DNA from 2 places in the Cupriavidus sp. 05L310 genome. Region 2 is predicted to be linked to the other one. Evidence: predicted binding sites of a transcription regulator. Region 2 holds the regulator's gene; the other holds the start of a gene.
The links. The regulator NrdR, encoded in region 2, represses ribonucleotide reductase genes. The targets are predictions, from matches to a motif close to CACNANATNTNGTG.

Region 1 (10,555 bases), on a different contig from region 2:
GCGGCGGTCCGTCGGCGCGTCGGACGCCGGCAGGTTGCCGAGGATACCCGTGCCGGCCGGCTGCGTGGCGGCCGGCGGCAGCACGCCGTGCTGGTCGACAGAGCGTGCGGCGGCAGGCGTGGCGGTGGGGTTCGGCGCGGGCTGCGGGGCAGCCTGCGGGGTGGCTTGAACGTCGTCGTCCCAGCTCAGCATGGTGTGGTTCTCCGTGGAATGCTTTGGTTTGCCGTGGCCCTCGCCGCGCAGCGGCGCGGCGAGGGGGCCGGCAGGTAATGACTTACTGGCAGGCTTCGCACTCGTCGAAGCCAGCGTCGCCCGGGCGCATCGTGCAGACCGCGCCCTCGGCTTCCGGCATGGCCGGTGCGGAGGCGGCGGCCTGGTCGATACCGGCGGCGCCGATGCCACCGTCGCTACCCGACGACACGGCATTCAGCGAGCCGCGCGACACCGTGGATTTCTCCACGTGGGTGGCTGCCATCGTGCGCAGGTAGTACGTAGTCTTCAGGCCGCGCAGCCAGGCCAGCTTGTAGGTGTCGTCCAGCTTCTTGCCCGAGGCGCCGGCCATGTAGATGTTCAGGGACTGAGCCTGGTCGATCCACTTCTGGCGGCGGCTGGCGGCTTCCACCAGCCAGCTCGGCTCGACTTCGAAGGCCGTTGCGTAGATATCGCGCAGGTCTTGCGGGATGCGGTCGATGCGGGCCAGCTTGCCGTCGAAATACTTCAGGTCGGCGACCATCACTTCGTCCCACAGGCCGCGCGCCTTCAGGTCGCGCACCAGGTAGTCGTTGACCACCGTGAACTCGCCCGACAGGTTGGACTTGACGTACAGGTTCTGGAAGGTCGGTTCGATGCAGGCCGACACGCCGATGATGTTCGAGATCGTTGCCGTCGGCGCGATCGCGATGCAGTTCGAGTTGCGCATGCCGTGCTGCTTGATGCGCGCACGCAGGCTGTCCCAGTCCATGGTCGAGGAGTGATCCACTTCCAGGTAGCCGCCGCGCTCTTCGGCCAGCAGCTTGAGCGAGTCCTGCGGCAGGATGCCGCGATCCCACAGCGAGCCTTCATAGGTGCTGTAGCGGCCGCGTTCCTCGGCCAGCTCGCTGGAGGCGCGGTAGGCGTAGTAGCACACCGCTTCCATCGAGGTGTCGGCGAACTGCACGGCGGCGTCGCTGGCGTACGGCAGGCGCAGCATGTGCAGGCAGTCCTGGAAGCCCATGATGCCCATGCCGACCGGACGGTGGCGCAGGTTGGAGTTGCGGGCCTTCTCCACGGCGTAGTAGTTGATGTCGATCACGTTGTCGAGCATGCGCATCGCGGTGCGGATGGTCTTCTCGAGCTTGGCGTGGTCGAGCACCTGGGTGCCGTCGGCCTGCTGCTTCAGGTGGGCAACCAGGTTCACCGAACCCAGGTTGCACACGGCGATTTCGCTGTCGTTGGTGTTGAGCGTGATTTCCGTGCACAGGTTGGAGCTGTGCACCACGCCCACGTGCTGCTGCGGGCTGCGGATGTTGCAAGGATCCTTGAAGGTGATCCAGGGATGGCCGGTCTCGAACAGCATGCCCAGCATCTTGCGCCACAGCTGCATGGCGGGAACCTTCTTGAACAGCTTCAGCTCGCCATTGGCGGCCTTGGCTTCATAGCCCAGGTAAGCGGTCTCGAAGGCCTTGCCGACCAGGTCGTGCAGGTCCGGGCAGGTGGCGGGCGAGAACAGGGTCCACTCGCCGCCTTCCATCACGCGCTTCATGAACAGGTCGGGAATCCAGTTCGCCGTGTTCATGTCGTGGGTGCGGCGGCGGTCGTCGCCGGTGTTCTTGCGCAGCTCGAGGAATTCCTCGATGTCCAGGTGCCAGGTTTCCAGGTAGGCGCAGACCGCGCCCTTGCGCTTGCCGCCCTGGTTGACCGCCACGGCGGTGTCGTTTACCACCTTCAGGAACGGCACCACGCCTTGCGACTTGCCGTTGGTGCCCTTGATGTGCGAGCCGAGGGCGCGCACATTGGTCCAGTCGTTGCCCAGGCCGCCGGCGAACTTCGACAGCAGCGCGTTTTCCTTCAGCGCTTCGTAGATGCCTTCCAGGTCGTCCGACACGGTGGTCAGGTAGCACGACGACAGCTGCGAGCGGCGGGTACCCGAGTTGAACAGGGTCGGCGTGGACGACATGAAGTCGAACGACGACAGCAGCTGGTAGAACTCGATGGCGCGTGCTTCGCGGTCCTTCTCGCCCAGTGCCAGGCCCATCGCCACGCGCATGAAGAATGCCTGCGGCATTTCGATGCGGGTTTCGTCGATGTGCAGGAAGTAGCGGTCGTACAGGGTCTGCAGGCCCAGGTAGTTGAACTGGAAGTCGCGCTGGGCGTCCAGTGCGGCGCCCAGGCGGGCCAGGTCATAGGTGGCCAGCTTTTCGTCCAGCAGCTCGGCTTCGATGCCGCGGGCGATGAACTTGGGGAAGTATTCGGCGTAGCGCGACACCATTTCGGTCTGGGTGACTTCGGCTCCCAGGATTTCCTTGCGGATGGTGTGCAGCAGGATACGCGCGGTGACCTGGCTGTAGGCCGGGTCCTTCTCGATCAGGGTACGCGCGGCCAGGATGGCGGAGTCGTAGACCTGGGTCATCGGCACGCCGTCGTACAGGTTCTTCAGCGTTTCCTTCAGGATCGGCTCGGCGCTCACGGCGTCGCCAAGGCCCGAGCAGGCATTGTCGATCAGGCCGTGCAGCGCGTTCAGGTCCAGCACGCGGGCCACGCCGCCATCGGTCACGTTGAACGTGACGCCGCCTTCCTGCACGCGGGCGACTGCCTGGGCATTGGCCTGGGCGCGCTCCTGGGTGCGCTTTTCACGGTACAGCACATAGGAGCGGGCCACTTCATGCTCGCCCGAGCGCATCAGCGCCAGTTCCACGTGATCCTGCACGTCCTCGATATGGAAGGTGCCGCCGTTGGGGCGGCTGCGCAGCAGGGCGCGGACCACGTTCTGGGTCACTTGCTCGACCACTTCGCGCACACGCGCCGAAGCGGCACCCTGCCCGCCGTTGACGGCGAGGAAGGCCTTCGTCACCGCCACCGAGATCTTGCTCGGCTCGAACGCCACAACGGCACCGTTGCGGCGGATGATCTTGTAATCCTGGTAGCTGCCAGCGCCGGCAGTAGCGGGGCTCGACTGCGCGTTCGCTGCTGCACCGGCGGCGGCGGCGCCGGTGGAAATGTCGTTCTGGGCTGTCTGCATGAGGAACTCCTGTTCTGACCCGTGTTTTATGAGTGACAAAGAGTCCCGGGCAAAATGCGCAAAAAGGCTCTGACACGCCGGCCGGTCTTACCCGGGAGGGCGCGCTGCTTTGCTGGATTCTGCTGGGACTCTTGTGATGCGCCGGCCCTTCGGCGGACCGCAGCCATTGCTGCGGCGGAAACTGCACACCTAGGCCGGCTCCCCGAAAGCACCACTAGATCTAGTGGTCGATGCGAAAAACTGGACTAAGTATAGTGAAATGGGGCGGATTCACCAGTCTTGACAAGCGCTTTTTTGGCGCGATTTCTGGTGCGGGCGCAGCATGCGGCGCTGCGCCAAACCCGCCAACCCAAGCGACTCAAGGGATCCCGCCCGACGGTGCGTTACCGCACTGTGACGCGAAATTTTTTTGATTGAGCTGGCCACTCCGATAGGCGCGGACTTTATCAGGGTTTTCCCCAGATTCACGCTATCCCCCAGGCCCCGCAATTGAGGCTTGCTTCAAGGCTGGTCTTTGCGGTAAGGCAACTGCCCCGGAGCCACGCCAGCAGCGGCGGCAAAGCCGGCCCAGTCGAAATGCGGGCCAGGATCGGTCTTGCGTCCGGGTGCGATATCGCTGTGCCCCGCCACCGCGCGCACCGGATAAGCGCCGAGCAGGGCACGCACCAGCGCGGAGGTGGTGTGGTATTGGGCCAACGCGAAAGGCTGGTCGTCGCTGCCTTCAATTTCGATGCCGATGGAAAAGTCATTGCAACGCGGCCGCCCGAAGAACTCGGATTGGCCGGCATGCCAGGCCCGGTCCAGGCAGGAAACGAACTGGACCAGTTCGCCCTCCCGCGTCACCAGGAAATGCGCCGAAACCCGCACCTGATGGATCGTCGCGAAGAAAGGATGGCGGGACGGGTCGAGGCGGTTCTGGAAGAAGGCCTCGATATCGCCGCTGCCGAACTGGCCCGGCGGCAGGCTGATATTGTGGATCACCACCAGGTCGACCGGCATGTGCGCGGGCCGGGCGTCGAAGTTGGGCGACGGAACGCGGCGCGCCGCGGGCACCCAGCCGGCCGGATCCGGGTGGAATCCAGGCCCGGGCGCGATCTTGCCGTTGTCGTGCTCAGGCATCGCGCTCTCCATCGGCGGCCAGCAGCCCACCCATCGGGCCGTCGCGCATCGCTTCGCTGGCGTCGGCACCGTCGGCCGCGTCGTCGCGGCCCTCGCGGATGCCAAGTTGCTGGATGCGGTAGCGCAATTGCCGGAAACTCAGGCCCAGCAGCGGCGCGGCGGCGGTGCGATTGAAACCGGTCTGCTGCAGCGCCTGCAGGATCAGGTCGCGCTCAAGCGCTTCCAGGCGGCCGGTCAGGTCGATCGGGAAGGTCGCGCGGCAAGCCGCTCCCTCCCCATCGCCCAGGCTTGGCGCCGCTGGCTGCGAAAGCGCAGCCGCGTGCGCGCCGGATCGGGATTCCGGCGGCGCTTCATGCTGGAGATCCGGCCTGAGACCGGACGGCGCTGCCGGCACAGCAGGCAGCGGCGGTGGCGCGCCGGCCCCTGGGTAGGCGACAGGCGCCGCCCAGGGCGCCGCGTCCGCCGAAGACACAGAGGCAGGCGGGCGCGGCAAGGCCGAATACCCCGTGCCCGCGTCCAGCGGGCCAAGGTCGTCCACCTCGATGGTTTCGCCTTCCGCGAAGGCGTAGGCCCGCTCCAGCAGGTTCTCCAGTTCGCGCACGTTGCCGGGGAACGAATAGTCGGACAGGCGTTGCAGCGCGGCCGCCGAAAGCCGCTTGGGATGGGGATCGCCGTAGCGCACCGCCAGGTGCTCCAGGATGGCGCCCGCCAGCACCGGGATATCTTCGTGCCGTTCGCGCAGCGTCGGCACGCGCAGCGCCAGCACGTTGAGCCGGTAGAACAGATCCTGGCGGAACTGGCCGGACGCGACCATCGCGGAGAGATCCTTGTGGCTGGCGCACAGCACCCGTACATCCACGCTCTCTTCGCGGCTCGCGCCGATCTTGCGCACGCGCCGCTCCTGCAGCACGCGCAGCAGCTTGACCTGCATCGCCAGCGGCAGATCGGCCACTTCGTCGAGCAGCAGCGTGCCGCCGTTGGCGGCCTGGAAGAAACCGCCGCGCTCGGCGTCGGCGCCCGTGAAGGCTCCCTTCACATGGCCGAAGAACTCCGATTCCATCAGGGTTTCGGGGATGGCGCCGCAATTGACCGCGATAAAGGGATGCGCGGCGCGCGCGCTCACCGCGTGAATGGCGCGCGCGGCGCGCTCCTTGCCGCTGCCGGACTCGCCGCTGATCACGATCGGCGCCATGCTGCGCGCCAGCCGGGACAGCGAGCGGCGCACCTCATGCATGGCCGGCGAATGGCCAGGCAGCAGGCTGGCCGCGCGGTCCGCGCTCTCCCGCACAACCGCGCCGGCACCCTCGGCGCCGTCACGCTGCTGGCGTCCCAGCGCATTGAGGATCAGGCTGCGCAACTGGTCCAGCGAGACCGGCTTGGCGATGTAGTCGAACGCGCCGGCCTTGAGCGCCTCCACGGCGTTGTCGGCGCTGCCATAGGCTGTGATCACGGCGACCGGCACCCGTTCCGGCGCACTCGAGAGCTGGCGCACGATATCGATGCCAAGCCCGTCGCCGAGCCGCATGTCGGTCAGCACCAGGCTATAGCGGCGCGCGGCTAGCTGCTGGCGCGCCTCCGCCAGCGAGCCAGCCAGCACCACGTCGTGGCCCATGCGGCGGATCGAGATATCGAGCAGTTCTCGCAGGTCGGCCTCGTCGTCGATGACGAGAATCGGATCGGGGCCTGGCGTCTTGAGGAGCATGGGTCTGCGTCTGGCGGTCTGGCGAAGTGGAATTGGTGCATTGGCGCGCGGCGGCCTGGCTGACGGCCTGGCGAACCGTTCGCGGCGGCAGCGCGGCTCAGCCGCCCGCGTTGTCCGGCGCGTCGATGCGCAGGGTCAGGACAAAGGCCTTGGCCGGCAGTGTATCGCGTGCCGCGGGCGCCAGCATGCCGGTCTGCGCCAGCAGCGCGTCAAGTGAAATCGTACCGTAGCGTACCTGGGCGTCGTTGGCGCCGCATAGCTCGCGCGCCATGAACAGGCCCAGGCCGGTGCCCTGGGCGTTGCTGGTAAAGAATGGCTCGAACAGCGTGCGCTGGTGCTCGCGCGACACCTCGACGCCATCGTTCCAGATGATCAGCTCGACGTGGTGCTGGTCCAGCGCGTGGGCCAGCAGCCGGATCGCGCCGGGCAGGCGGCTGCAATAGCGCCAGGCGTTGTCGAGCAGGTTGCCAAGGACCTGCTGCAGCTGCGACGGATCGAAGATGACCGGGCGCGCTACATCCACCGTGAGCCGCACCGCATTGGCGTTGATCTCCGCCGGCCGCGGCACGCGCCGCGCGCCGACCGGATCGTCGTTGACGGAGCGCGAGCGCATCTCCAGCCGCCAGCGGCTGATGATCTCGGGCAGGGCCTGGTTCAGGTCCACGGCAGAGCGCTCGGTGCGCGGGCGGCGCGACATCTGCAGCACGTCCGACACCACCTGGTCGAGCCGGCGCACATTGTCGTGGATGATGCGCAGCAGCCGGGCATCCACATCGCCTTCGGGCCGCCCCGCCTCGCCGGGACGCACGCCCCGGCGGCTGGTCTCGGCCAGCAGTTCGCTGGCCTGGCTGATGGCCGCCAGCGGATTGCGGATCTGGTGCGCCACGCTCGCCACCAGCCGCCCCATGGCGGCCAGTTTTTCCTGTTGCACCTGCTCGGCGATGCGTTCCCAGCTCTCGATGTGCACCAGCACCGTATCGCGCATCTCGCTGCGCAGCAGGGCCTCGTCCTCCGGGCGCCAGGCCATGGCCTCGCTCTGCGCGATGGCCAGGCGCAGCCGCGCCGCCGCCTCGGGCGACAGGTCGTTCCAGGTGCCGGTGTTCATGGCGCTCTGCGCCCCGAGCGAGACCGACAGCGAGGATGCAAAGGTCGAGCGCAGGCTGGCCAGCCCCGGCAGCAGGAAGCGCAGCCGCAGCCGCGTATGCAGGATGGGGCCCCGGCCCGAGGAGGGCCGCGAAGGCAGCGGCAGCAATTGCAGGATGCGCGGCGCGTCATCCTTGCTGCGCACCCAGTCGCGCAGCATCTCCATCAGCGGCTGCAGGCGGGGAATCTGGCGCAGGTCGAACAGCGCGTCGCGCCCGGTAGCCGGCGTGGACGTCTGCTTGCCCCGTTCGGCGGGCTGCACGCCCAACAGCACCACCGCGGCCGGGTTGGCCGCCACCACCACGCCGTTGGCGCGCAGCAGCATCACGCCATCCTGCATGTCGTTGACCATCAGCCGGTTGACCAGCTGCTGCAGGCGCAGCTCCTGCTCGCGCGCCAGCGCCAGCCGCTCCTGCGCAAGCTGGCGGTTGGCCAGCAGGTACATCAGCGAGGCCGCGATCATGAAGACCAGGCCATACAAACCCGAGCCCAGCAGGCCAGTGTCCGCCTGGCGCAGCAGCAGGGTCTGCGCGAAGGGGGCGCTCATCACCACCAGCGCCGAGACCGCCGCGGTGAATAGCGCGAACAACAGGCTGGTGAGCGCGCCGGCCTGCAGCGCCGGCAGCAGGAAGATCATGGCCAATCCCTCGCCGCGGTGGCCCTGCGCGAGAAAAATCAGGCCCAGCAGGACAAGGTCGGCCAGCACCTGGAAGCGCACCCGCAGATGAAAACCGCGGCGCCACCACAGCGTCGCGATCACCATCGCCAGCGCCACCCCGGCATACGGCACGGCCAGCGGCAGCGCGGCCAGGCCGTTGCCCAACCCCTGCGCGACCCGCTCGGTATCGCCGCGCTGCGCCGGCAGCCAGGCGTAACCCAGCAGCAGCACGGCCACCGCCAGCCGCGTCCAGCTGAAATAGCGCAGCAGGCGCCAGTGGAATTCGGGAGGCTCCAACTGGCGCCACAGTGCGGTGACGGCGCGCCAGGCATTCAGGCGGGACCAGAACGAGATGCTACCGTTCATGCGGCCGGGCTGTCCGGATCGCTGTCGGCAGGCAGGTGGGCGCGCCGGCAGTAGTGCAGGCCGCGATAGGCGATCGCTTCGCCCAGCGGCAGGTGCACGCCGCATTGCGCGCACTGCACCATGGGTTCCTGCGCGGGCTGGGTGCGGCCTTGCGACCCTTGCGCGGAACCATGCCGGGCGGCGCGATCCTCCCGCTGGCGCGCCTCGGCGCGCTGGCGAAGCCACCAGAAGAAGCCCAGCACCACGGCCAGGACCAGGAAGATGCGTGCCATGCCGGCCTCAGAGTCGGTGCAGGATGACTTCGATGACGAAGCGGCTGCCGACATAGGCCAGCAGCAAGATGCCGAAGGATGCGATCACCCAGCGCAGCGCGGTGCGCCCGCGCCAGCCATAAAAGGTACGTCCGGCCAGGATGCCGGCGAACATCGCCCACGACAGCAGCGCGAAGACGGTCTTGTGATCGAGCCGGAAGGCCCGTCCGAACAGTTGCTCGGAGAACAGCAGGCCCGACAGGATCGTCAGCGTCAGCAGCACGAAGCCGGCGCCGATCAGGCGGAACAGCAGTTTTTCGAGCGTCAGCAACGGCGGCAGCAGGTCCAGCCAGCGGCCTATCCATTGCGCCGGCTCGCTGGCCTGGCCGATCTGGGGCGAGCGGTTGAAACCGTGCAGGCGGCGTTCAGCCAGCAGCATCAGGAAAGCATGGAAGGCTGCCAGCGTGAACAGGCCGTAGGCCACGTTGGCGATGATGAAGTGCAGCTTGAACAACGGCCGCGCCGCATAGCCCAGGATCTGCGCACCGGGAAAGGCCAGCGGCATCAGGCTGGCCAGCATCGCCACCGGGATCACGATCAGGCCGAGACCGGCCAGCGAGAAGAAGAAGCTCTCGATCCAGTAGATGCCCACGCCCAGCCACAACATGGCCGACAGCGCGAAGGCAAAGCCGAACACCATGCGGTCGGCCGGGAAGATGGTTTCGTGCAGCAGCAGGCCGTGGCTGGCCACCGCGGCCAGCATCAGCACATGCCACCAGGCCGGGCGGTCCTCGCCGCGTCCGCCGGCGCCCCCGCCGCCCTGCAGCAACACGGTGGTCGCCGCGCCCCCGATGGCGCCGCCGGCGCCGGCAGCCGATAGCTGCGGGTTGCGCGTCGCCCAGCCGTGATAGGCCAGGCCGCAATAGAGAAGTGCCGTCAAGGCATACAGTACAATGGCCATTTGCACAGTTTACCTTAGCGCCCCGTCCCGGTGGCGCCCCGCTTGAGCCGGGTCCCGAGCCCGCATCAAGCCTCGATCAAGCCCTATCCCCCGGACTTCTGCCATGCTGGACAATCTCACTCAACGCCTGGCGCGGGTCGTAAAGACCATGCGCGGCGAGGCTCGCCTGACCGAAGCCAATACCGCCGAAATGCTGCGCGAGGTGCGCCTGGCCATGCTGGAGGCCGACGTCGCCCTGCCCGTGGTGCGCGAATTCATCGCCCGCGTGAAGGAAAAGGCACTCGGCGAAGACGTGGTGTCCAGCCTGACGCCGGGCCAGGCGCTTGTTGGCGTGGTGCAGCGCGAGCTGACCGCCGTCATCGGTGGCGAGGAAAGCCTGGCCGCCGGCGACAAGAGCGGCGAGCTGAACCTCGCGGTGCAGCCGCCCGCCATCATCCTGATGGCCGGCCTGCAGGGTGCGGGCAAGACCACCACCGTGGGCAAGCTGGCCAAGTGGCTCAAGGAAAACAAGAAGAAGAAAGTGCTGACGGTGTCGTGCGACGTGTACCGGCCCGCCGCCATCGCCCAGCTCAAGACCGTGTCCGAGCAGGTCGGCGCCGATTTCTTCCCCTCCGAGCCGGACCAGAAGCCGGTGGACATCGCCCGCGCGGCGGTTGACTGGGCCCGCAAGCATTATCACGACGTGCTGATCGTCGATACGGCAGGCCGCCTGGGTATCGACGAAGCGATGATGCAGGAAATCGCCGCTCTCCACGCCGAGATCAAGCCGGTCGAAACCCTGTTCGTGGTCGACGCCATGCTGGGCCAGGACGCGGTCAACACCGCGCGTGCCTTCCATGACGCGCTGCCGCTGACCGGCGTGGTGCTGACCAAGCTGGACGGCGATGCGCGCGGCGGTGCCGCGCTGTCGGTGCGCCACATCACCGGGCGCCCGATCAAGTTCGTCGGCGTTGGCGAAAAGCTCGATGGCCTGGAGCCCTTCTACCCCGATCGCATGGCCCAGCGGATCCTGGGCATGGGCGACATCCTCGCCCTGGTCGAGGAAGCCCAGCGCGGCGTGGACATGGAAGCCGCCGAGAAGCTGGCCAAGAAGATCAAGAAGACGGGCGACTTCGACCTCGAAGACTTCAAGGCCCAG
Region 2 (10,555 bases):
GGGCGAATTGGACAGACGCTGGACCAACCCGTTCAATCCGGGTCCGGATCTCAAGCATGTCGTCCAGACGGGCGGGGGCATTGTAGTCCACCGCCGTGCTTCTGACGATGAAGACGACACCGGTCTCATCGGCCAGCGCTTGCTGTTCGACGCCAAGCGAGCGCAGCCACTCGGTCCGGGCGCGCTCGAAGAACTTCAGGTAATTGGCGTAGAACACCACGCCGCCCGCGTCGGTGTCTTCCCAGTACACCCGCAAGGCCCACACATTGTTGCTCATGGCCGCGATTGTAACGGACAGCCGGCCCGACCCGGTGTATACCCTCACCCGACATTACAACAATTACATTACCTGACAGACTAGCCGTTGACTTTCGGGCGGCGAGCCCTCTCCGCCTTCTTGCAGCGAGCCGGCGCCTCGCGTTAAACTGCCGCCAACCATTCCATCTTGCGCGACTGGCGAAGTCAGTGGGCACTACCACGAGGAAGCGCAAGTTTCTCTGGCGCGATGTATCAAGCGCCTGCCGCTCGCCTGGGCAGCGAATGGGAAGCAGGGTGCGCCCTGCGCCGGACTAGCCACGCTTTCCGGCGCTGGTCGCATGTGCCTTCCCCGCGCGCCCTACCCCGAAGCCGATTCGGATCTCCTTTTTTTCAGACGAGTTTTCGCCATGTTCGAACGCAGCCGCTATACGATCGACCAGATCGACCCCGAGCTTTTTGCCGCTATCCAGAAGGAAGACCAGCGCCAGGAAGAGCACATCGAGCTGATCGCCTCGGAAAACTACACCTCGCCGGCCGTGATGGCCGCCCAGGGTTCGCAACTGACCAACAAGTACGCTGAGGGCTATCCCGGCAAGCGCTACTACGGTGGCTGCGAGTATGTCGACGTCGTCGAGCAGCTCGCCATCGACCGCGTCAAGCAACTGTTCGGCGCCGAAGCAGCCAATGTGCAGCCCAACTCCGGCTCGCAGGCCAACCAGGGCGTGTTTTTCGCCACCCTGAAGCCGGGCGACACCATCATGGGCATGAGCCTGGCCGAAGGCGGCCACCTGACCCACGGCATGGCGCTCAACATGAGCGGCAAGTGGTTCAACGTGGTGAGCTACGGTCTGGACGCCAACGAAGACATCGACTACGTCGCGCTGGAAAAGCTGGCACAGGAAAAGAAGCCCAAGCTGATCATCGCCGGCGCCTCGGCCTTCGCCCTGCGCATCGACTTCGAACGCATCGCCAAGGTTGCCAAATCGATCGGCGCCCTGTTCATGGTCGACATGGCCCACTACGCCGGCCTGATCGCCGCCGGCGAGTACCCGAACCCGGTTCCGCACGCCGACTTTGTCACCACCACCACCCACAAGAGCCTGCGCGGCCCGCGCGGTGGCGTGATCCTGATGAAGGCCGAGCACGAGAAGGCCATCAACTCGGCCATCTTCCCCGGCATCCAGGGCGGCCCCCTGATGCACGTGATTGCCGGCAAGGCCGTGGCCTTCAAGGAAGCCCTGTCGCCCGAGTTCAAGACCTACCAGCAGCAAGTGGTCAAGAACGCCCGCGTCATGGCCGAAACCCTGACCGAGCGCGGCCTGCGCATCGTCTCGGGCCGCACCGAGAGCCACGTGATGCTGGTCGACCTGCGCGCCATGCAGATCACCGGCAAGGAAGCCGAAAAGGTCCTGGGCGAAGCGCACATCACCGTCAACAAGAACGCCATCCCCAACGACCCGGAAAAGCCCTTCGTCACCTCGGGTATCCGCCTGGGTTCGCCGGCCATGACCACCCGCGGCTTCAAGGAAGAAGAAGCCCGCGTGGTGGCCAACCTTGTCGCCGACGTGCTGGAGAATCCGCACGACCTGGCCAATATCGCCAGCGTGCGCGAGCAAGTGGCAGCCCTGACCAAGCGTTTCCCGGTCTACGGCTGATCCCCCTGCGCCACCCGCCCACGCGCGGGTGGCCGGCAGTCCGCCGCGGCGCGCCAGCGCTGCCGGCGGGCCTTGCCAACCCAGCCCAGCGCGACACAGAATGACAAGACGCTGCGCGCGCAGCACGCGCCCCGGTTCAAACTTCGAGGTGGTCAGGCATGAAATGCCCCTTTTGCGCTCATTCCAATACCCAGGTCCTGGACACGCGCATGTCCGAGGAAGGCGATACAGTCCGCCGTCGCCGCCGCTGCGAATCCTGCGACCGCCGCTTCACCACCTATGAGCGGATCGAGCTGTTCTTCCCCGCCATCGTCAAGAAAAACGGCTCCCGCGCGGACTACACCCGCGACAAGCTGAAGGACTCCATGCGCCTGGCGCTGCGCAAGCGCCCGGTCTCCGCTGAAGCCATCGACGCCTCCATCACCCGCATCGAAGAAAAGCTGCTCGCGCTCGGCGAGAAGGAAATCCCCAGCAGCCAGGTCGGGGAACTGGTCATGCGCGAACTGCGCCGGCTCGACAAAATCGCCTACATCCGCTTTGCCTCGGTGTACCGGAGCTTTGAAGACGTGTCGGAATTCCGCGACATGCTGGATGAGTTTTCAACGTCTACCCCACGAAAGCAGTAGAAAAAGTAACGGGAACGTTGTTTAATTCTTTCCAAACTGTGCCCTAGGCTTCATTCCTATATCTATACTTCCGCCTGGGTAGTAGTGACAAAACAATAGAACGAAGCCAAAAGAACGTAGTCTTTTCGGACGAGGGTCAGAATGGGTCAGTCAAGCTGTCGGGGGACGGCCGGCTTTGCCATGCTCGAAGCATTGGTGGCAATGGTCGTATTGGCGATTGGCGTGCTCGGGGTCGCCAGCCTGCTCCTCAATTCCTCGCGTTTTTCCCAGCAAGCCTCCTACGATACCGTTGCCATGCAGCTGGCCACCGAAATGGCCGAGCGCATGCGTGCGAACACTGCCGTCTCCGGCGTGGGCGCGGCCGCCGAGGCCCTCGCGCCCAACCTGTATTTCATCGACACCCAGACCAGCCAGCTGCCCGCGCTGACGCGTAATCCCTATACGACGGCCTGCGCCAGTACGCTGCTCTCCTGCGCGCAGGACACAGCCCGCTTCGATGTGATCGAGTGGTGGAACCGGGTAGCCGCCGCCCTGCCCGGCGGCCGGGCGGTGATCTGCCGCGATACCGTTGCCTATAACCAGACGTCCGGCTTTTCCTGGGGCTGCACGGCCGCTGCAAGCGGCCGTGTCGACGATGCGCCGATCGTCATCAAGGTCGGGTGGATATCGCGCCTGAGCAGCAAGACGCTGGGCACCGGCGCCGATCTCGCCGACATGAACACGCGGCCGCAGATCGTCATCGTCGCCACGCCCGGCACGGTGAACTGATGCGTACGCTCCGCAAGCCGTACCGGCATGCCCAGTCGGGCATGTCGCTGGTCGAACTGATGGTCGCGATGGTCCTCGGCCTGTTGCTGACACTGGCAGCGACCGCCGTTTATTTGGGCAGCCGCACCAACTACAGCACCATCGACGACACCACCGCGCTCGACGAGAAGGGCCGTTTTGCCCTGGACACCATCGTCCGCATCGTGCGGCAGTCCGCATGGACCAACTACGCCGGCAACAGCGCGCCGGCAACAAACCCGGCCAGCGGGCCCATCGCCCAGGCGCCTGGCGGCATCATGCCGACCACCGTCGCGTTGTCACCCACGATCAGCGGCGTCGACAACTGCGCCAGCCCGGGCCAGGACGCGAGCCTCAACCTGTCGTGCCTGCCGGGCACCACCAACCCCGTGAACAAGAGCGACGTGCTGCAGGTGCGCTTTTTCGGTTCGGGCACGCCGTCGGATCGCACCGTGCCCGACAACAGCATGATCGATTGCTCCGGCAATGGCGTCGCGGAACCACAAGCATGGGAGGACGCGGACCTTGCGCGCGGCTTTGCGCGCTTCTTCGTGGCGCCAGACCCCAACGACCCGAGCGGCAACCCGCAACTGATGTGCGGCTATCGCGCTCGCGATGCATCCAACAAGGAAATCTCGAACACCGCGATCACCTCCGTGCCAATCATCTCCGGTGTTGAGGTGTTCCAGGTGCTGTACGGGGTCGACACCAACAATGACTACATCCCGGACCGCTACCTGCCGGCCACGGATGTGCTGGCTCTGGCCACCAAATGGCAAACCGTCGTGTCGCTGAAAATTGCCCTGATACTGGCCGGCGACACCGCGACCAGCCCGGTGCCGGAGGGCCCCACTTTCCAGCTCTTCGGCACGCTCTATGGCGGCGACAGCACCGTCAACGACGCGACCTACAAGCCGACCACGCAGCTACAGCGCTTGCGCCGCCAATACTCGGTCACCGTCCAACTGCGCAACGTCGCAACGTGCCGCACTTGCTCCCCATCATGAGCGCCCCTCTCAAGCCAGCCGCCCAGCGCGGCATTGCCCTGATCACCGGCCTGGTCATGCTCCTGATGATCAGCATCATGGCCGTGGCCGGCGCGCGCCTGGCGATCAACAGCAAACGCATGGCATCCAATCAGCGCGACCGCGACCTTGCAGTGCAAGCGGCCGAAATGGCGCTACAGGATGCCGAGATGGACATCCAGGGTGTCGTTGCCGTCAACAGCCGCTCCGCCCTGTTCTCTGGCAGCAATCCGAACCTGCTGCCCTTCGTCTCCGGCTGCAACACGGGGAGCACGCCTGGCGCAGCCTTCCAGGGCCTGTGCGCGGCCGTCGACAGCGGCACCCCGAACTGGGAAGCCGTGGACTTTGCGCAGACCGGGGCGAATGCCCGCGCGGTGGCCTACGGCACCTTCACCGGACGCCAGTTCCCGACCGCGCCCACGGGCCTGCTGCCCGCCGCCCTGCCCCGCTACATCATCGAGCCGATCCAGGACACATCGCCCGGTGCTTCCGGGAGCCCCGACGCTCCGGTCGTCTACATCTTTCGCGTCACCGCGATGGGCTTCGGTGCCAACACCGCCACCCGCGCCATGCTGCAGTCGTACTACCGGAAGGCCGAATGACTGACCTCGCTCCTGACCTACGCGGAGATTCTCTGATGACACGCTTATGCCGGATCGCGCTGGCCCTCGTTGTCGCCGGTGCAAGCTTGCTTCCCGTGCCAACGCGGGCGGCCACCGCCTTGACACCGTCCACGGTGGACATTGCGCAGTCGCCGCTCTACGGACGCAACCAGAATGTCAACCCGAACCTGCTGCTGTCGCTGTCGGTGGAGTTCCCGACGGTGGGCGCGGCGTACCGGACCGGCACCTACACCCGCAGCACGGAATATGTCGGCTATTTCAACCCGGCCAAGTGCTACAACTATTCATCCAGCGGGTACTTCGAGATCGCTGGCAATGCCAGCGCCAATCACGAATGCTCGGGCCAGTACAGCGGCAACTTCATGAATTGGGCCACGGCCTCCGCCATCGACATGCTGCGCTTCGCGCTCACCGGTGGCGACCGGGTGGTGGATACCCCCACGGACACCGTGCTTCAGCGCGCCGTGCTGCAGGATGATTTTTTCAACAGCGGTTCCTACTTTCCCGCCAAGACGCTGACCAAGTCCAGTTCCAGCGTACCTTCCGCGGTGACGCCGTTCACCACCGATACGCTTTACATCACGTCGTGCAGCAACAAGGTGTTCTTCGGCACCAAGACCGGCAGCGGCGCTTCGTGCGGCAGCCCGGGCAGCTATGCCAACCTCGGCACCATGTATGCCCGCGTCAAGGTGTGCGATGCGAGCGAAGGCAGTTCCCGCACCGACCTCTGCAAGCTCTACGGCACCAACTACAAGCCAGTCGGCGAAATGCAGAAAAACGCCGACCGCGTGCGCTTCGGCGCCTTCGGCTACCTGAACGACAGTTCGGCCACGCGGTACGGCGGCGTGCTGCGGGCCCCGATGAAGTATGTCGGCCCCAAGATGATCGACGGCAACTTCAGCCAGGTCAGCAATCCGAAGACCGAGTGGGATCCCAGCACGGGCGTCTTCGCTGGCAACCCGGAAAATGCCGGCGAAGGCATCAGCGGCGTGGTCAACTACCTGAACCAGTTCGGCCGCTCGGGCAAGTACAAGGGCCTGGACCCGGTCAGCGAGCTGTACTACGAGAGCATCCGCTACCTGCAAGGCAAGCAGCCCACACCGGAAGCGATCACTGACCTCCAGACCGCCTACAAAGACGGCTACCCGGTCTATACCAGCTGGTCTGATCCGGTCGTCGCGAAGTGCCAGCGCAACTACGTGCTGAGTATCGCCGACATCAATACGCACTGGGATCGCTACGTTCCCGGCAATACCCGCACGACCTATATATCGGGCGGCAAGGCGGTAACCGCAAACGACCCCGTGCGCGCGATCGAGGCCGACGGCTTCGACGTCATGGCCTGGACCAGGAAGGTCGCGGACATGGAGAGCACGACAACCTACGGCAATAGCAAGCCCAACTCCTCGCTGGCCAATATGAGTACGGCCGACACGGGCTCCAGCGGCCACGGGACGTACTACATGGCGGGTGTTGCCTACTGGGCGCACACCTACGGCTTCCGGGCGGATATGCCGTCGTTGCGCGTGACCACCTACACCATCGACGTCAACGAGAACGGCGATGGGACCGTCGGCACCGCGCAGCGCCAGAGCCAGTTGTACCTGGCGGCAAAATACGGCGGTTTCAACGATGTCAACGGCGACGGCAGCCCCTTCACCACGTCGGGCGCCAACAATACCGTCGCTAAAAACGACAGCGAATGGGAAGCGACCCCGACCGGATCCAATGTGCCTGCGACGTGGTTCCTGGCGGGTCAGCCGACCGCCATGATCAAGGCGATCCGCGATATCTTCTCCAAGATCGTCAGCTATGGCGGCACCATCTCCGGCGTCGCGCTCACCTCGTCACGCGTTTCCAGCGGCACCTTTATCTTCGCGCCGGGTTTTGACCAGAACTGGACGGGCAAGCTCTCCGCCTTCGCGCTGAGCAATGACAACGGCATCCAGATCGCAAGCAAGGAAAGCTGGGAAGCCGGCGCCTTGCTCACCGCGCGCAGCGGCGGCGCCGGCACACGCAACATTCTCACGTGGGTGCCCGCCAGCAGCGGCGCGGGTGCTGGCAGCGGCGCGCCATTCGACTGGTCATCCATCAACAGCGCGCAGAAGCTCTCTCTAAAGCTCAATGCCAACGAAAGCGACAGCGCCGGAACCGCGCGCCTGAACTACTTGCGAGGCGACCGCAGCAATGAGGAATCAACCGGTGGCACCGGCAGCCTGCGCGCGCGCAACTCCATCCTGGGCGACATCATCAACTCCGGCCCGGCCTACGTTGCGGCCCCCTCCACGGCGATCAACGAGTCCGACTACGGTGCCTTCTACAAGCTGTACCAGAATCGCACCCCGGTGGTCTACATCGGTGCGAACGATGGCATGTTGCATGGATTCAACGCACTGACCGGGGCTGAACTCTTTGCCTATGTACCCAATGCCGTGATGGGGAACCTGATCCAGCTGACGTCGTCCAGCTACGTCCATCGGCCCTATGTGGACGCCACGCCCGTGGTAGCGGAAGCCCGGATCGGCGGCAACTGGAAAACGGTGCTGGCATCCGGACTCGGCGGTGGCGCGCAGGGGCTGTTCGCACTCGACGTGACCGACCCGTCAAACGTGGGAGCCGGCAATGTGCTGTGGGAGTTCACCGACAAGGACGATGCCGACATGGGCAACATCATGTCGACGCCGCAACTCGCCAAGCTCTATGTCGGCGTGGACGCGAACAAGGTCCCGCAATACCAGTGGTTCGTGATCACCGGCAACGGCATCAACAACAACCTGAACGACGGATCGAGCAATGCGGCAGCGCCTTCCGCCCTGTTCATCCTGTCACTCGACAAGGCACCGGGCACACCGTGGCGGTTGAATTCGAACTACTGGAAGATTTCGATGGCGGCGGACAGCAACAGCACCGTCGCCAACGGACTGGGCTCACCGTCCCTGGTGACCCTGGCCTCGCGCCAGACCGTGGCCGCCTATGCCGGCGACCTGCAAGGGCGGCTGTGGAAATTCGTGCTTGGCGGCGGCCCTTCCACCTGGAACGCCAGTGGGGCGCTGCCCTACTACGGCGGGGGCAACCTGGGCCAGCCGCTGTTCCGGGCCCGCGATGCGAGCGGAAATCCGCAGGCCATCACGATCCAGCCGCAGTGGGTCTATGCCCCGGGCGGCTATATGGTGGTCTTCGGCACGGGCAAGTATTACGAATCGGCCGACACCGGCACAGGCTCCTCGCAGCCCCAGAACTCGATGTACGGGGTCTACGACAGCGGCGGCGCCCAGGCTGTGAGCGGGCGCTCCGTGCTCAACCGGGTCACGCTGAAGGCCAACTCGAATGGCGGCTACGACTTCAGCAGCAGTGCCTACAGCCTCGGTTTCCCCACCAAGGACAAACCCGCCCCGAGGGCCGGCTGGTACTTCGATTTCGTCGACAGTGGCGAGCGCCAGGTCACTTCGCTCGTCTCCGCGTACAGCCAGATCTGGTTCAATTCGTTGATGACGGGGGCCGATCTGTGCGGTGCCGGCAGCGGCAGCCATAGCTATCAGCTGTCCGCGCTGACGGGCATGCCGATCTCGGGCACCAGCACGGGCACGCCGGTCACGGCGCCCAGCTCAGGGACGACGTCGACCCTCGGTATGCTCGGCGCGCCGGTGCTGATCCAGACCTTGACCACTGTCGACAGCCAGCGCAATTCCGTCGGCCAGGTGACCACGAACAAGACCATTGATGTCTACTCCTTCGGCGCCAGCGGCGGCGGCCGCACGGGGGGCGCCAAGTTGTCCAGCAACCCATATGCCGACACGACCGCAACGCCTGGCTTGACTCCGGGCGGCCTGCCCATCACGGGCCGGTTGGGCTGGCGCGAGATCCGCAACTTCGGAGCGACGAAATGAACTGGCGCAGGCGTGCGGTACGCGGCTTCACGCTGATGGAGCTGCTCATCATCGTCACCATCATCGGCATCCTGGCGGCGATTGCGTATCCGAACTACACCGAGTACGTTGCACGCGGCCGGCGTGCGGAAGCCAAGGCGGCGATGCTCAATGCCATGCAGGCGCTCGAGCGCCATTACGGGCAATTCAACACATATGCGGATTCCGCCGATCCGACCAAGGGATGGCAGGGCTTCCCCCTGCAGTCCAACAGCAATCTCTATACGTTATCCGCCCTGGCGTGCGGCGCGCTCAGTTTCAATGAATGCGTGCAGGTCAATGCCGTCCCCAGGCTGACTGACGCCACATGCGGCACGCTGCTGCTGCGTAGCACTGGCGAACAGGGCATCCTGGTCAGCAATGTATCGAGCTTCACCAACCTGCCACAGGCTTGCCAATGACGCGCGTCCGCCCCGCCCGCCCATCGCGCGGCTTCACCCTGATCGAGCTGTTGACCACCATAGTCGTGATGACCATCCTGGTTGGCTATGCCATGCCCAGCTTTACGGGTTTCATGCAGCGCAACGCGCTGAATGCCGAGGCAGGGGCGCTCGCGTCCGCGCTGGGCACCGCACGCGCCAATGCCATCTCGCACAATACCTGGGTCACGGTCGCGCCCGTCAACAACGACTGGCAGAACGGCTGGACGGTATGCCTGAACCCCGCCCGCAGCGCCGACTGCTCGTCGGGCCAGACCATCCTGCTGCAACATGCCCAGCTGCCACGCAACCTCACCATCAGTTTCACCGGAACGCCGCAGGTCAGCGTGCTCTCCTATTCCCCCGTGGGCTACACCCGCACACTGACCGACGCCATGATGTCGGCGCAGATCCTGGTGACGCTCGGCAGCGACAGTCAGACTCGCCTCATCGACGTCAGCCAGCTAGGCCGGGTCCGCGTCTGCACTCCCGATACAGCCCAGCCGACGGCTTGCAAGGCGTAGTACGAAGGCGCGCAAGCGGATGATTCTCGCCAGTCCGCTCATACGCACCGTAGTCAGCACAATCCGCAACGTTTCACCCCGTTGTTTGACGTTATCGTCGGCACCTCTGCCCAACTTGCGAGCGTGCCGTGCCGATCCTCCATGCTGCCCTGACCGCCATGCCGGTTCCGCGCAACACGCGGGCCAGGCGACGCGTTGCCGTGCGCCGCCCGACAGGCGGCTACCTCCTGGTCGAGTCCCTCACCGCCCTGGCGCTCCTCGCGATCGGCATGCTTCCGCTTGCCACGCTCGCACCTGTCGCGCTCGGCGCGCTGCGCCACTATGAAGACATCGGGCACGCGACGCGTGCCGCCGCTGAACTGGCGGAGTTGGAGGATCCCCGCCTGGCGCTGTCGCCGCTGCACGCCCGCGGCATCGGCGCGCCTCATCTGCAACTGTGCCGGTCGCTCGCTCCGGCGGGCACGGAGCATGGCCTGCCGGGTTGCGCACCCGGGCGGAAGCTGGCGGTCGTGGGGCCGCTGCCTCGTTCCGCTAGCCCGGACGACGAAGCTGCATTGCGCGCCGTCGCGCTGTGGATCAGGCCATGAGACGCCTTTGCAGGCACGGCATCCGCATCTGGGGCGACACGCGTCCCAAGCGCCCGCGAGGCTTCTCGCTGATCGAACTGATGATCGGACTTGCGCTTGGCATGCTCGCAGGCGCGCTGGCTGCGT

Region 1: the regulator NrdR is predicted to act here: its motif matches at 3,430-3,443, upstream of AC1DS6_RS13320 (ribonucleoside-diphosphate reductase subunit alpha).

Annotation. Positions count from the first base shown of each region.
Region 1 covers NZ_JBFTOX010000015.1:75,588-86,142, reverse strand. Annotated here, with positions in the region: gene AC1DS6_RS13325 (ribonucleotide-diphosphate reductase subunit beta) at 1-192, opposite strand, end outside; gene AC1DS6_RS13320 (ribonucleoside-diphosphate reductase subunit alpha) at 275-3,217, opposite strand; gene ampD (1,6-anhydro-N-acetylmuramyl-L-alanine amidase AmpD) at 3,719-4,336, opposite strand; gene AC1DS6_RS13310 (sigma-54-dependent transcriptional regulator) at 4,329-6,038, opposite strand; gene AC1DS6_RS13305 (sensor histidine kinase) at 6,136-8,205, opposite strand; gene AC1DS6_RS13300 (PP0621 family protein) at 8,202-8,477, opposite strand; gene AC1DS6_RS13295 (cytochrome C assembly family protein) at 8,485-9,417, opposite strand; gene ffh (signal recognition particle protein) at 9,521-10,555, shown strand, end outside.
Region 2 covers NZ_JBFTOX010000007.1:185,463-196,017, forward strand. Annotated here, with positions in the region: gene ybgC (tol-pal system-associated acyl-CoA thioesterase) at 1-277, opposite strand, end outside; ZMP/ZTP riboswitch at 440-542, shown strand; gene glyA (serine hydroxymethyltransferase) at 666-1,913, shown strand; gene nrdR (transcriptional regulator NrdR) at 2,072-2,539, shown strand; gene pilV (type IV pilus modification protein PilV) at 2,720-3,307, shown strand; gene AC1DS6_RS06920 (PilW family protein) at 3,307-4,332, shown strand; gene AC1DS6_RS06925 (pilus assembly PilX family protein) at 4,329-4,952, shown strand; gene AC1DS6_RS06930 (pilus assembly protein) at 4,988-8,860, shown strand; gene AC1DS6_RS06935 (type IV pilin protein) at 8,857-9,300, shown strand; gene AC1DS6_RS06940 (GspH/FimT family pseudopilin) at 9,297-9,842, shown strand; gene AC1DS6_RS06945 (type IV pilus modification PilV family protein) at 9,971-10,429, shown strand; gene AC1DS6_RS06950 (PilW family protein) at 10,426-10,555, shown strand, end outside.